DNA from 2 places in the Tomitella fengzijianii genome. Region 1 is predicted to be linked to the other one. Evidence: riboswitches for the same ligand, from Rfam matches in the RefSeq annotation. Region 1 holds a riboswitch; the other holds the start of a gene.

Region 1 (7,421 bases):
CGCGCCGCGGACCCCCAGGTCCGGCGCGTAGGAGTCGACCTGTTCCGCCGCGGAGGCGACGGCGCCGCCGCCCTGCGAATACCCCCACAGGCCCACGGGTGCGTCGGCGGGGATCTCGGGATCGTGCAGCCTCTTGGCGGCGCGGCCCATGTCCAGCACCGTGTGCGCCTGGGACAGCCGGTTCGCGTAGGTGTGGATGCCGGGGGTGCCGAGGCCCTCGTAGTCGGTGACCGCGACCGCGTAGCCCTGCGCGAGGAACACGGCCGCCTGGGCCAGATTGTCGACGGAACCGCCGCCGGGCATCCGCCGCGACGGCGCGCACTGATCGCCCTGGCCCTGGGTGCCGGGCGCGACCACCACCAGCGGGCGCGGACCGGGCCGGGTCCACGGCATGTCCGGCGCCATGACGGTGCCGCTGACCGCGATGGGTTCTCCGTGCGTGTCGTCCGACCGGTAGAGCACCGTGGCGGCGTGCACGGGCAGGTCGAGGCCGGCGAAGTCGATGGTGGCGGGCCGCTCGCGCAGCACGTCGCCGGGCCGGGTGCCGGCGAGGTCCACCGGCGCGTCGTAGAAGGCGTCGGGCACCGTCTGCGCCGGCGTGTCCGTGCGCGACCCGGCGAGCAGGTCGTTGAGGGCGGTCTCCGGGCCGGCCGCCGCCGCGGGTGCGGCCAGCGCCGCGGCGACCGTGATGACGGCGCCGAGCGTCGTCAACGGTGCCGCTAAACGGGCGAGCGTCCGTGGGAATCGCGTGCGCATCCGGGATCCTTCCGCCGGGCACGTGGTGCATGTGCTGGGGCGATCCGCCGGAATGGACCGTCTATGTCGTGCCGCGTCTCACGGTAACGGAATTCTGGACGTGTGTTCGTGAAACGCGTGGAAATGCGGGTGCGGGCGCTGCGCCCGCCCCGGCACCGTGACCGGGTGCCGGGGCGGAGCGGGCCGTATGAGGGGGACTCAGGAACCGTGCGAGGCGCGGAGCATGTCCTCGCGTTCGACCACCTTGACGCGCTCGCGGCCCTCGTCCTCGCCGAGCCCGCGCTCGTAGGCGTCGAGCTTGTACCAGCCGTCCCACGTGGTGTACGGGTGCTGCTTCGCGTCGAGGAACTCGATGATCGCGTCCTGCGTCGCGTTCTCCGGCTGCGGCAGCCGGCCCGCGTCGAAGTCCTCGATCAGGCATGCGACGGTCTCGTTGGCGTCGCCCTTGGTGGAGCCGATCAGGCCGACCGGTCCGCGCTTGATCCAGCCGGTGACGTACGTGGCCGGGAAGTGCGCGCCGTCGTCGCCGGTGACGCGGCCGGCCTCGTTGGGGATCGTGCCCGCCTGCTCGTCGAACGGCAGCTTGGCGATGTTCTGCGACAGGTAGCCCACCGCGCGGTACACCGCCTGCACGGGCCATTCGTTGAACCGGCCGGTGCCGCGCACGTTGCCGGTGCCGTCGAGTTCGGTGCGCTCGGTGCGCAGGCCGGCGACCTTGCCGTCCTCGCCGAGCACCTCCACCGGGTTCTCGAAGAAGTGCAGGTGGATGCGGCCCCGGCTCTCACCCGGATCGCGCAGCGCGTAGTCCTGGATGATGTTGGCGACCTGGTCGACGATCTTCGAGTTGCGCCGGGCCGCCTCGGAGGCCTCGTCGTAGTCGATGTCCTCCGGGTCGACGATGACCTCGATGGTCGGCGAGTGGTTGAGCTCCTTGAGCTCGAGCGGGGTGAACTTGGCCTGCGCCGGGCCGCGTCGGCCGAACACGTGCACGTCGGTGGCCCTGTTGGCCTTGAGCCCGTCGTAGACGTTGGCGGGGATCTCGGTGCGCAGCAGCTCGTCGCCGGTCTTGGCCAGCACGCGCGCCACGTCCAGGGCCACGTTGCCCACGCCGAGCACCGCCACCGACTCGGCCTCCAGTGGCCACTCGCGCGGTACGTCGGGGTGCCCGTCGTACCAGGAGACGAAATCCGCCGCGCCGTAGCTGCCGTCGAGCTCGATGCCCGGTATGTTCAGCGGCCGGTCGGCGTTGGCGCCGGTGGAGAAGATCACCGCGTCGTACATCGCGTGCAGGTCGTCGAGGGTGACGTCGCTGCCGTAGTCGATGTTGCCGAGCAGGCGCACCTGCGGCTTGTCGAGCACCTTGTGCAGCGCCGAGACGATGCCCTTGATCCGCGGGTGGTCCGGGGCGACGCCGTACCGGATGAGGCCGAACGGGGCGGGCATGCGCTCGAAGAGGTCGATGCTCACGCCACAGCCACAGGTCGCGGTATCGGATTTCATCAGGGCGTCTGCGGCGTAGATGCCTGCAGGCCCTGCTCCAATGATTGCGACACGCAGTGGACGATTCACTTCAAACCCTTTTGTCGAGTTGGCGTATGTATGGACATTCCAGTCTAGGGCACCGAAGCCTTACCTCTGTGATGGAGGTGACACTTGTCTCCCGTCGGAAATCGCGTGATCGGCGACACTCCTGCGCGACGCGTCGACGTCGCCGGACAGACCCTGCGATGCGAGTTCCATGCGTGCGGTGACAGACTGGATCCGCCCCACCCCGACGCGCGAGGTGCGGGGTCTTGACGGGATTCACGGGCGGGAGGCTTCGGCGATGGCGGATCGGACGGACCCGCAGGTGAACGGCTATGCGGGCGACGTGACGCCGTCTCGTGCGTGGGAGATGCTGGGCGAAGACCCGCGCGCCGTCCTGGTGGACGTGCGCACCGGCGCGGAATGGCAGTTCGTGGGCGTCCCCGACCTGTCGCCCCTGGGGCGCCGCACGCGCTTCGTCGAGTGGATCGACTTCCCCTCCGGGGCGCCCAACCCCCGATTCGGTGAGCAGCTGCGCGCCGAGGTCGAGGCCGAGCGCGGGGCGGATGCCGTCGCCGACACGGACGCGACCGGGACGGATGCGCCTGAAGCGTCGGCGCCCATCCTGTTCCTCTGCCGCTCCGGGCAGCGTTCCATCGGTGCCGCCATCGCGGCCACCGGGGCGGGCCTGGGGCCCGCGTTCAACATCCTCGAGGGATTCGAGGGCGGGCTCGACGGCCACGGGCACCGTGGCGGCGCCGGCTGGCGCGCGGCGGGTCTGCCCTGGTGTCAGTCCTGACCGCTTCCGACCCAGCGGCGGCCGCAGTACCACGTCCATCCTCGGCGCCGCGCTCCTGACACCCACAGTTCTTCCCGGCCTGCCGAGGCGGCCGGGCCGACCCGCCCCACGGAGGCAGCGACGATGTCCGATCAGCCCGCGCACGACCAGCACGCATCCCGGCTCCCGGACGGCGTGCGCCCCGCCACCGTCGGCATCCGCGGCGGCGTGATGCGCTCGCAGTACCAGGAGACGGCCGAGGGGCTGTACCTGACGTCCGGCTACGTCTACGAGAGCGCCGAGGCCGCCGAGCGTGCGTTCACCGGCGAGGACAAGCGTTTCGTCTACTCGCGTTACGGCAACCCCACGGTGGAGATGTTCCAGGAGCGGATGCGGCTGCTCGACGGCGCCGAAGCCTGCTACGCCACCGCCACGGGCATGTCCGCGGTGTTCACGGCGCTGGCCGCCCTGTGCGGGAGCGGCGACCGGCTCGTCGCGTCGCGCAGCCTGTTCGGCTCGTGCTTCGTGATCTGCAACGAGCTGCTGCCGCGCTGGGGCGTGGAGACGGTCTTCGTCGACGGCACCGACCTGGACCAGTGGCGCGAGGCGCTGTCCAAGCCCACCAAGGCCGTCTTCTTCGAGACCCCGTCCAACCCGATGCAGGAGATCGTCGACGTCCGGGCCGTCTCCGAGATGGCGCACGCGGCCGGCGCCACCGTCGTCCTCGACAACGTCTTCGCCACCCCCGTTCTGCAGGACAGCTTGGAACTGGGCGCCGACGTGACGGTGTACTCCGGCACCAAGCACATCGACGGCCAGGGGCGCGTGATGGGCGGGGCGATCCTGGGCTCCGAGGAGTTCATCGGCGGCCCCGTCAAGCACCTGATCCGCCACACCGGCCCGTCGCTGAGCCCGTTCAACGCGTGGACGCTGGTCAAGGGGCTCGAGACCATGGCGATGCGCGTGGAGAGGATGGCGGCGAGCGCGCTGGAGATCGCGGAGCTGCTCGAGGCCCACGAGGCGGTCAAATGGGTCAAGTACCCCTTCCTCCCGTCCCACCCGCAGTACGAGCTGGCCCGCACGCAGATGACGGGCGGCGGCTCGGTGATCACCTTCGAGCTGGACGCGGCGGCGGGGCAGGGCAAGGCGCGCGCCTTCGAGTTCCTCAACAGGCTGCGGATCCTCGACATCTCCAACAACCTGGGCGACGCCAAGTCCATGACCACCCACCCGGCCACCACCACGCACCGCGCGATGGGGCCGGAGGGGCGCGCCGCCATCGGGATCACCGACGGCGTGGTGCGGCTGTCCGTGGGCCTCGAGGACGTGCGCGACCTCAAGGAGGACATCGCGCAGGCCCTCGGCTGACGTCCGGGGGACTCCCCCCCGCCCGAGCGCACTGCAGCCGGGGAGCACGCGCCCGGCGGGTACCATTCCATCCGACCGGCAATGCCGGTTGCCGTGGGTATCAGTGAAGTCCGGTGCGAAGCCGGCGCTGTCCCGCAACTGTGAAGCCGATGCCGTGCGCGTGCGCCCGGTGCATCGGATGAGCCAGGTCAGCTGGCCCGCGGCCACGTAGCTCCTCGGATGAAGGATCGGCTCTGTGCTTCGAAACCCGTACTCCCCGCATGTTCACGCCCGTCACCGGCGTCGCGCCGTGCTCCGCATATTGGCCTTCGTCGCCGCGCTGCTGCTGGGCGGGGCGCTCGCGGCGTGCGGCTCGGGCGCGGGCGACCCCGGCGGCGGGGCGGGTGCTTCGGGCACGGCGGGGGCATCGGGCACCGCAGGGGCGCCCGCGTCCCCGGAAGACGCCCCGCAGCGGATCGTCTCGCTGAGCCCGTCGGCCACCGAGATCCTGTACGCGGTGGGAGCGGGCGACCAGGTGGTGGCCGTCGACGACCAGTCGAACTTTCCGCAGGGCGTGCCCACCACCGACCTCTCCGGTTACACCCCCAACCTGGAGGCCGTCCTGGGCTACCAGCCGGACCTGGTGGTGTTCTCCGACGACGACGGCGACCTCGCCTCCGGCCTGGACAAGGTGGGCGTGCCGTACCTGAAGCTGCCCGCGCCCGGCGACATCGAGGGCGCTTACGAGCAGTTCGCGCAGGTCGGCGTCGTCACGGGGCACGCCGACCAGGCGCACGAGCTGGTGGGAGCGGTGCGCGGGCAGATCTCCGCGGCGATCGACACCGCGGGCGGCGCGGGCCAGGGCCTCAGCTACTTCCACGAGCTCGACCCGACGCTCTACACGGTCACGTCAGAGTCGTTCATCGGGCAGATCTACTCGCTGTTCGGGCTGGAGAACATCGCCGACTCGGCGTCTGCGGCGGGCGCCTACCCGCAGTTGCAGTCGGAGTTCGTCGTCTCGGCGAACCCGGACCTGATCTTCCTGGCCGACGCCGAGCCGGGCGGTGAGTCCGCGGCGTCGGTGGCGCAGCGCCCCGGTTGGGCGGGGGTGACCGCCGTGCGCGACGGGCAGGTGTACGCGCTCGACGACGACACCACCAGCCGCTGGGGGCCGCGGATCGGCGAACTGGCACAGCACATCGCGCAAGTCCTCGCGGACCGGCCGGGCACGTGACCGCGACGACGGCCCGCCCCGGCGGGGCCGTCGCGCACGTGGTGGGAAAGCGTCGGGCGGCGGTCATCATCGGCGCGGCGATCGCGGTGACCGCCGCGATCCTGCTCATGGCCACGCTCGTCGGCGCGTCGGGCCTTTCCCCCGGGGCCGTGCTGGCCGAACTGGCCGATGCCCTGCCGCTGGTGCACGTGGATTCCGGCCTCTCCGCACAGCAGCATGCGATCCTCTGGCAGATCCGCCTGCCACGCGTGGTGCTCGGCGCGCTGGTGGGCGCGACGCTCGCCGTGGCCGGTGCGGCCTACCAGGGCGTGTTCCGGAACCCCTTGGCCGACCCGTACCTGCTGGGCGTCTCCAGCGGGGCGGGGCTCGGCGCGACGGTGATGATCATCGCGGGGGCCTCGGGCGCGGGCATGGGCTCGCTGGGCGTGCCGGTGGCGGCGTTCGCGGGCGGCATCGTCGCGGTCGCCGCCACCTATCTGCTGGGCCGCAGCGTGGGCGGCGGCCGGGGCGAGGTGGTGATCATCCTCGCCGGCGTGGCCGTGGCGGCCTTCGCCAACGCCGCGCAGACCTTCGTGCAACAGCGCTACCAGGACACGCTGCAGAGCGTGTATTCGTGGCTGCTCGGCAGGCTCAGCACCGACGGCTGGTCCGACGTCACGCTGGTGCTGCCGTACGTCGCGGTGACGATCGTGGTGATCCTGCTGTTCCGGCGCACCCTGGACGTGATGTCGGTGGGCGACGTCGAGGCTGCGAGCCTGGGCATCCGCCCGGCGCGGGTGCGGCTGCTGCTGGTGGCGGTGGCGACCCTCGGCACGGCGGCGGTGGTGAGCGTGAGCGGGCTGATCGGGTTCGTGGGGATCGTGGTGCCGCACGCCGTGCGCCTGGTGGCGGGGCCGGGGCACCGGCTCCTGCTGCCGCTGTCGGTGCTGGCGGGCGCGGCGTTCCTGGTGCTCGCCGACGTCGTGGCGCGCACGGTCCTGTCGCCGGCCGAGCTGCCCATCGGCGTCGTGACGGCGGCCATCGGGGCGCCGTTCTTCCTCGTGGTGCTGCGGCGGGGCAGGGGGATGCAATGACGGCGGGGGACGCTTTCGCGGGGGACGCTTTCGCGGGGGACGCTTTCGCGGGGGACGGTATGGCGGGGGATGCTGTGGCGGGGAGCGCTCTGCCGGGGAATGCGGCCGTCGACTGCGCGGGCCTGACGGTGGTGCGCGGCGGCGCGACGGTGGTCGACGACGTGACGCTCAGGATCGGCCGGGGCGATTGGGTCTCGGTGGTGGGCCCCAACGGCGCGGGCAAGACCACGCTGCTGCACGCGCTCGCCGGGCTGCTCACCCCCGCGGGCGGCACCGCGGCGGGCGCGTCGGTGACCGGCGTGCTGTCGGTCTCGGGCGCCGACCCGAGGAGGACGCGGCGGCGGGAGATGGCGCGCAAGGTGGCGCTCATGCCGCAGCGGCCGGTGGTCCCCGAGGGGATCACGGTGGCCGAGCTGGTGTCGCTGGGCCGCACCCCGCACGTGCCCCGTTTCGGGGTGGAATCGGCGGCGGACAAGGAGGCGGTGGCACGGGTCCTGCGGAGGCTGGACCTCGAGGAGCTGGCGTCGCGGCAGGCCGCCCGGCTGTCCGGCGGCGAGTTGCAGCGGGTGGTGCTGGGGCGGGCGCTCGCGCAGCAGCCCGAGGTGCTGCTGCTGGACGAGCCCACCAGCGCCCTCGACATCGGGCACCAGCAGCAGGTGCTGGACCTGGTGGAGTCGCTGCGCGCGGGCGAGGGGATCACGGTGGTGGC
Region 2 (7,421 bases), 1.9 Mb from region 1:
CGGGCCCGGCGCGCGCTGGCCGAATTCCGCATCCGCGGGGTGACCACGAACATCCCGTTCCTGCAGTCGGTGCTCGAGGATCCCGACTTCACCGCGGGCCCGGTCGGCACCGGCTTCATCGCGCATCGCCCGCAGCTGCTCACCGGCAACACCCCCGCAGACCGCGGCACCCGCCTGCTCACCTACCTCGCCGGCGTCACCGTGAACGCCCCGCACGGCCCGCGCCCCACCGCCGTCTCTCCGCAGGCCAAGCTGCCGCGCACCGGTCTCCCGGCGCCCGCCGGCTCGCGGCAGCGACTGCGCGAGCTCGGGCCCGAGAAGTTCGCCGCCGCACTGCGCGCACAGCCCGGCCTCGCCGTCACAGACACGACCTTCCGCGACGCGCACCAGTCGCTGCTGTCCACGCGGGTGCGCACCTACGATCTGGTGGCCGCCGCCGGGCACACCGCCGCCATGCTGCCCGGGCTGCTGTCGATCGAGGCATGGGGCGGCGCCACCTACGACACGGCGCTGCGGTTCCTGCGGGAGGACCCGTGGGAGCGGCTCGCCCTACTACGTGAGGCCGTGCCCAACATCTGCCTGCAGATGCTGTTGCGCGGCCGCAACACCGTCGGCTACACCCCCTACCCCGACGCCGTGTGCCAGGGGTTCGTGGACGAGGCCGCGGCCACCGGGGTCGACATCTTCCGCATCTTCGACGCGCTCAACTCCGTCGAGCAGATGCGCCCGGCCATCGACGCGGTGCGCGCCACCGGCACGGCCGTCGCCGAGGTCGCCCTCGCCTACAGCGGCGACCTGGCCGACCCGGCCGAGGACCTCTACACCCTCGACTACTACCTGCGGATCGCCGAGCAGGCGGCCGCGGCGGGCGCGCACATCCTGGCGGTCAAGGACATGGCGGGGCTGCTGCGCCCGGCCGCGGCCACCGCCCTGGTGGGTGCGCTCGTCCGGGAGTTCGGGCTGCCGGTGCACGTGCACACGCACGACACCGCGGGCGGGCAGCTCGCCACGTATCTGGCGGCCGCGGCGGCGGGGGCGTCGGCGGTCGACGGCGCGGCGGCGCGGCGGCGCCGCTGGCGGGCACCACCAGCCAGCCGCCGCTGTCGGCGCTGGTCGCCGCCACCGCCCACACGGAGTACGAGACGGGCCTGGACCTCGCCGCGGTGTGCGCGCTCGAGCCGTACTGGGAGGCGCTGCGCGGCCTGTACGCGCCGTTCGAGACGGGGATCGGGGCGCCGACGGGGCGGGTGTACCGCCACGAGATCCCCGGCGGGCAGCTGTCGAACCTGCGCAGCCAGGCAGCGGCGCTCGGGCTGGCCGACCGGTTCGAGACCATCGAGGACGCCTACGCGGGCGCCGACAGGGTGTTGGGCCGGCTGATCAAGGTCACCCCGTCGTCGAAGGTCGTCGGCGACCTCGCGCTCGCCCTGGTGGGGGCCGGGGCCACCGCCGAGCAGTTCGCGGCCGATCCGGCGGGCTTCGACATTCCGGACTCGGTGACGGGCTTCCTGCGCGGCGAGCTGGGCGAGCCCGCAGGCGGCTGGCCCGAGCCGCTGCGCGGCAGCGCCCTCACCGGCAGGCGTGCCGCGGAGCCGCAGTCGCCGCTGAGCGTGGACGACCGTGCAATGCTCGCCTCGCCCGGCAGGCTGCGCCGGCACCGTCTGTCCGAGTTGCTCTTCCCCGCACCCGCGCGCGACTTCGCCGCACACCGCGGGGAGTTCGGCGACACGTCGGTGCTGGGGTCGGCGGAGTTCTTCTACGGGCTCATCCCCGGCGTGGAGCACCGCATCGAGCTCGAGCCGGGTAAGACGCTGATCGTCGGTCTCGAGTCGATCTCCGAGGCCGACCAGCGCGGCATGCGCACGGTGATGTGCACGCTCAACGGGCAGCTGCGGCCGATCGAGGTGCGCGACGAGTCGATCGTCGACGAGCGGCCCCGGGCGGAGAAGGCCGATCCGGCGCAGCCGGGCCAGGTGCCGGCCCCGTTCGCGGGGGTCGTCACGCTCGCGGTCGGTGTCGGGAACCACGTCGCCGCGGGCGAACCGATCGCGAGCATCGAGGCGATGAAGATGGAGGCCGCGATCACCGCGCCCGTGGCGGGCACCGTGGGCCGCATCGCGGTCGCCGGGATCGCCCAGGTCGAGGGCGGCGACCTGCTGGCGGTGATCGAGCCGGACGCACACTAGCGGCGACCCCTGCGAGCCGAGCACCGGTTCTCCCGGAAACCCGGGGAACCGGTGCTCGGCCCGTGCAGAGGGCTCTCGGATCGGGGCGGGATGCGCCCCATCCGCTACAGCCGGGCGCGCACCCGTCGCGTCGCCTCGACCAGGTTGCGGAGCGAAGCCGTCGTCTCCTCGGTTCCGCGGGTCTTGAGCCCGCAGTCGGGATTGACCCACAGGCGCTCCGCGGGCACGGCCGCCAGCGCCTCCTTCAGCAGCTCCTCGATCTCGTCCACACCCGGTACCCGTGGCGAGTGGATGTCGTACACCCCGGGCCCGACCCCCAGGTCGAAGCCCACCTCGTTGAGGTCGCCCAGCACCTCCATGTGCGAGCGGGCCGCCTCGATGGACGTGACGTCCGCGTCCAGTCCGGCGATGGCGCCGATCACCTGACCGAACTCCGAATAGCACAGGTGCGTGTGGATCTGCGTGGAGTCGGCCACGCCCGACGTGGCGAGCCGGAACGCCCCCACCGCCCAGTCCAGGTAGGCCTGTTGCTCCGCGGCGCGCAGCGGCAGAAGCTCCCGCAGGGCCGGCTCGTCCACCTGGATGATCCGGATGCCGGCGGCCTGCAGATCCACCGTCTCGTCGCGGATCGCCAGCGCCACCTGGTCGGCGGTCTCCGCCAGCGGCTGGTCGTCGCGCACGAACGACCACGCCAGGATGGTCACCGGGCCGGTGAGCATCCCCTTGACGGGCTTGCCGGTGAGCGACTGGGCGTAGGTGATCCACTCGGTCGTCATCGGGCTCGGCCGCCGCACGTCGCCGTAGAGGATCGGCGGGCGCACGCATCGGCTGCCGTAGGACTGCACCCAGCCGTTCTGCGTGGCGAAGAATCCGTCCAGTTGCTCGGCGAAGTACTGCACCATGTCGTTGCGCTCCGGCTCGCCGTGCACCAGCACGTCCAGGCCCAGCTCCTCCTGCAGCGCCACCACGTCGCCGATCTCACTCCGCATGCGGCGCAGGTACTCCGCCTGGTCGATCTCGCCCTTGCGCAGCGCGGCGCGCGCGAGCCTGATCTCCCGGGTCTGCGGGTACGAACCGATCGTGGTGGTCGGCAGCACGGGCAGGCCGAGGCCCTGCTGGGCCCGCCGGCGGACGTCGGCTTCGCTCCTGCCCCTGGTCCCCGAGGTCAGCGCGTCGATCCGCGCGCGCAGCGTCTCGTCGTGCAGGCGCGGGTCCTCGCGCCGTGACCGCACCGCGGAGCCGCCGGCCTCGACCGCGCCCGCCACGGCGTCACGCCCCCGGCTCAGGGCGGTCGCCAGCGTCACGACCTCGCCGGTCTTCTCCGCGCCGAACGCGAGCCAGGAACGCAGCGGCTCCTCCAGTCCGGACTCCGCTTCGAGCGTGTACGGCACGTGCAGCAGCGAGCACGAGGTGGACACCGCCAGCGACCCGACGCTGCCCAGCAGTGTCACGAGCGTGCCCAGGGCGGCTTCCAGGTCTGTGCGCCACACGTTGCGGCCGTCGACGACGCCCGCCACGACATGCTTGCGCGCCAGGCCCGGCACCCATGCGGGCGCGTCCGATCCCGCCACCAGGTCCACGGCGATGCCTTCGATGCCCGTGGCGGCCAGAGCCGGCAGCGCGTCACCGAGGCTGCCGAAGTACGAGGCGACGAGGATCGCCGGGCGTTGCGTCAGGGCCGCCAACTCGTCGTAGATGCGGCGGGCGACGGCGATCTCGTCGTCGGTGCGGTCGCCGACCAGCGCGGGTTCGTCGATCTGCACCCATTCCGCGCCCGCCTCGGCGAGCAGTCCCAGCAGCTCGGCGTACAACGGAAGCAGCTCGTCGATGCGGTCCAGCAGCGGGCCTGACGCGTCGACCTGTTTGGACAGCAGCAGGAACGTGACCGGCCCGATCACCACCGGGCGCGCCGGCACGCCCTGAGCCCGCGCCTCGGCGAGTTCGCCCAGCGGTTTCGACGGATCCAGCGCGAACCGCGTCTGCGGGGAGATCTCGGGGACCAGGTAGTGGTAGTTGGTGTCGAACCACTTGGTCATCTCCAGCGGGGCGACCGTGTCGTTGCCGCGCGCGGCCGCGAAGTAGCGGTCGAGCGGGTCGGCGATTCCCGCGACCCGTTCCGGGAGTGCTCCCAGCATGGCCGCGGTGTCCAGCACCTGGTCGTAGAGGGAGAAGGTGCCGACCGGGATGGAGTCCAGCCCCGCGGCCCGTTGCTGCGACCACATGTCCGCGCGCAACGCGGCCCCGGTGGCCAGTAGCTCGTCGGCGTCGATGCGGCCCGCCCAATAGGCCTCGACCGCCTTCTTCAGCTCACGCCGGGGGCCGATGCGCGGTGAGCCCAGAACTGTCGCTGTGAATGTCGTGTTCACGTGTGTCTCCAGTAGGAACGTCGGTGTCACCACCGCCGGAGGTACGTGCGCACGCCCCGAGCCCCTGGCAGCACCGGACTGCGATGCGGATCCGGGATCCGCTGCAGTCCCGCTGCCGTGCAGTTCTCCCTGCACTGTGACACGAGCCTGTCGACACGCCCATTCCCCGAGGCGGTGGTCCGACGGGCACGGCGTGCCCGTCACGGCCGGCAGGTCTTCGGACTCGCGGGCCCGCGGCGTCGGCCGCACCTACTGCCCGCCGCTTCCCGGGCGTACGCCCAGTGCTCATTGGCGGGGTTCGTTCCCACTCACCGCTGCGGGACAGTCCCGGATTCCCACCGGGTTCCCTCTCGCCGCCCGTGCCGTTGCGGCACAGGGGTTTCGACGCCCGGCGCGGTCCTCGGGGCTCCTTGCGACCGCGGCGGGCGAACCAGCTGCAGTCGCCAGCATACGGCCCCACCGACTAAAAGGGAACACCGTCCTTTGAGTTCCCGGTCCGCGGTTCTGCGGCGTGTCCATCGCAATGGCCCGCGGCCTGGAATAACGTTCCAAGGAAGCACACGCCGCAACACGCAGGAGGAACAGTGGCCGTCGACGATTCCGTGAAGCGCGAAGCGATCCGTGCAACAGTCCAGGCCTACGTCGACGCCGTCGGCGCGACCGATCCTGATGCGGTGCTGGCCCTCTACGCGCCGGACGCCACCGTGGAGGACCCGGTGGGCACCGATGCGCACCGGGGCAGAGACGCCATCGCCGCGTTCTACGCGAAGTCCGCCGGATACCACAACGAGTCGGAACTGCTGGACTGCCGCATTTCCGGCGACAACGCCGCCTTCCGGTTCCGCATCACCACGACGCTGCCCGAGCGCACCGTCGAAGTCACCCCCATCGACGTCATGACGTTCGACGAGGACGCGAGGATCACGAGCATGCAGGCGTTCTGGCACACTTCCGACTACCGGGTGGTCCGCCCGCGCTGAGGTGCGGCCCGGCCGGAAGTACGGGGCCGGCCGGGAACGCCCGAGGGCGCCGTCAGGGGAATCCGGACGCGATGAACTCCGCGGCACGCTCGGCGAGCATCACCGCCGTCGCGTGCGGTCCCCTACTGGGCACCCGCGGGAACACCGAGGTGTCGACGATGTAGAGCCCCGCGATTCCGTGCACCCGGCAGCACTGATCCACCACCGACGTGCCGACGTCGGAGCCCATCGGGCAAGTTCCGCTGAGATGCTGCGAGGTGCCCAGGTGCGGCGTCATCCCATCGATCGGCGCGCCGATGCCCGACGCGTCCAACAGCCCTCGGGCCAGGTCCACCGCCGCGACAGCGGCCGCCTTGTCCCGCGGATCCGACAGATAGTGGTGTTCGATCCGGGGTGCGCCCAGCGGGTCCGTCGGGTGCGGAACCATCCGGCCTCTCCCCCGCGGTGCCATGAGTGCGGCGCCCAGCACCGGCGGCATGCGCGGGTTCCCCGGCACCGCGTCGCCGAAGGACGCCGTGTAGGGACGGATCTCCACGGCGCCGTCACCGGAGTTCAGGTTGAGGCAGGCCTCGAGGATCGGCGGCGGGACACGCTCTGCGACGAGCGGATCGGCAGCCGGCCGTCGCGGGACCGGATCGTAGGGGACCGTGATCTCCGGGTGGTCCGAGAACTCGCGTCCCACCCCCGGCAGCGGATGCACCGTCGCCGCCCCGAGAATCCGCGGATCGCCGATGCCGGAGCGCCACAGCAGTGCGGGCGTCTCGATGGCCCCCGCCGCCACCACCGCGGTGCCCGCCTCCACCAGCAGCGATTCCCCGTCCCGAATCACCTGCACCGCGCGCACGGCGCCCGCCGTGGACTGCAGCCCCGCGACGGTCGCTCCCGTCCAGACGGTCAGGTTGGGGCGCTCCGCCGCGGCCGCGAGGTACGCGGAGCCGGGATCGACGCGCATGCCGCGATCGATATTGCATGGCACGGGGCCGATGCCCGGGGGCCCGCCGGCATTCTTGTCCGGCTCGCCGGGGAATCCCATGGCCTCGGCCGCCGCCACGAACCGCGCCGTCGTCGTGCTCCACTCCCCCGCGGGGCGGCGCGACACCGGGACCGGCCCGGCGGCACCGTGCGCGGACGACGAACCGAAGTCGCGGTCGTTCTCCGAGCGCCGGAAGTACGGGAGCGCGTCGCCGTAGGACCAGCCGGTCCGGCCCGGGCCACCGCCGATCGTACTCCCCCACGACTCGAGGTCCGCCGGCGTGGCGCGGACGAAGTATGCGCCGTTGACGGCACCGGACCCGCCCGGACCCCGGCCGCGCACCAGCGTCCCCGCCAGGCCGCGCCGCAAGGTCGTCGAGTAAAGGCGTACGCGCGGCGATCCGGGGCCGATCGGCAGGATGTGCGCCGGCGTCGGGGAGGCGGGCACCGGGTCTCCGGCACCGGATTCGATCAGCAGGACCGAGCAGGCCGGGTCCTCGCTCAGCCGGGCCGCGAGCACCGACCCGCAGGAGCCGCCGCCCACGATGACGACGTCGGCGGCCCGCGGGACCACGCCGCTGCTCAGAGCGCGCCGAATCGTCGCGCCGCGACCACGGCCTCGATCCGGTTGTTGGCACCCAGCTTGCGCATCGCGGTGCGTAGATAACTCTTGACCGTCTCGGCGCCCACGCCGAGACGCTCGCCGATGAGGGCGTTGGTATGCCCCATCGCCACCTGGGCGAGGACCTCCCGTTCGCGCGGGCTCAGCCGCACGCGTGGCACCACCGAACCGGATGCCGCGGCAGGCACCTCCTCGAGGTGCGCTTCGGGGGTGGCTCCGTCATTGCCGGCGAGATGCGCCACCACATCCATGAGTTCGTCGCGCACGTCGGGATCGTCCACGCGGCCCGCCAGGT

What was found. A riboswitch is a leader RNA that binds a small molecule or an ion and turns the genes downstream of it on or off. The one in region 1 is predicted to bind cobalamin.
Region 2: another riboswitch for cobalamin. It lies ahead of metE (5-methyltetrahydropteroyltriglutamate--homocysteine S-methyltransferase); the one in region 1 lies ahead of FO059_RS15060 (ABC transporter substrate-binding protein).

What each region holds. Positions count from the first base shown of each region.
Region 1 covers NZ_CP041765.1:3,300,527-3,307,947, reverse strand. Annotated here, with positions in the region: gene FO059_RS15080 (lipase family protein) at 1-756, opposite strand, end outside; gene FO059_RS15075 (FAD-dependent oxidoreductase) at 955-2,325, opposite strand; gene FO059_RS15070 (rhodanese-like domain-containing protein) at 2,582-3,079, shown strand; gene FO059_RS15065 (O-succinylhomoserine sulfhydrylase) at 3,203-4,426, shown strand; cobalamin riboswitch at 4,505-4,641, shown strand; gene FO059_RS15060 (ABC transporter substrate-binding protein) at 4,716-5,639, shown strand; gene FO059_RS15055 (FecCD family ABC transporter permease) at 5,705-6,712, shown strand; gene FO059_RS15050 (ABC transporter ATP-binding protein) at 6,772-7,421, shown strand, end outside.
Region 2 covers NZ_CP041765.1:1,232,382-1,239,802, reverse strand. Annotated here, with positions in the region: partial or broken gene FO059_RS05705 (pyruvate carboxylase) at 1-2,186, shown strand, start outside; gene metE (5-methyltetrahydropteroyltriglutamate--homocysteine S-methyltransferase) at 2,291-4,552, opposite strand; cobalamin riboswitch at 4,764-4,901, opposite strand; gene FO059_RS05695 (SgcJ/EcaC family oxidoreductase) at 5,137-5,532, shown strand; gene mftG (mycofactocin dehydrogenase MftG) at 5,585-7,078, opposite strand; gene FO059_RS05685 (LuxR C-terminal-related transcriptional regulator) at 7,087-7,421, opposite strand, start outside.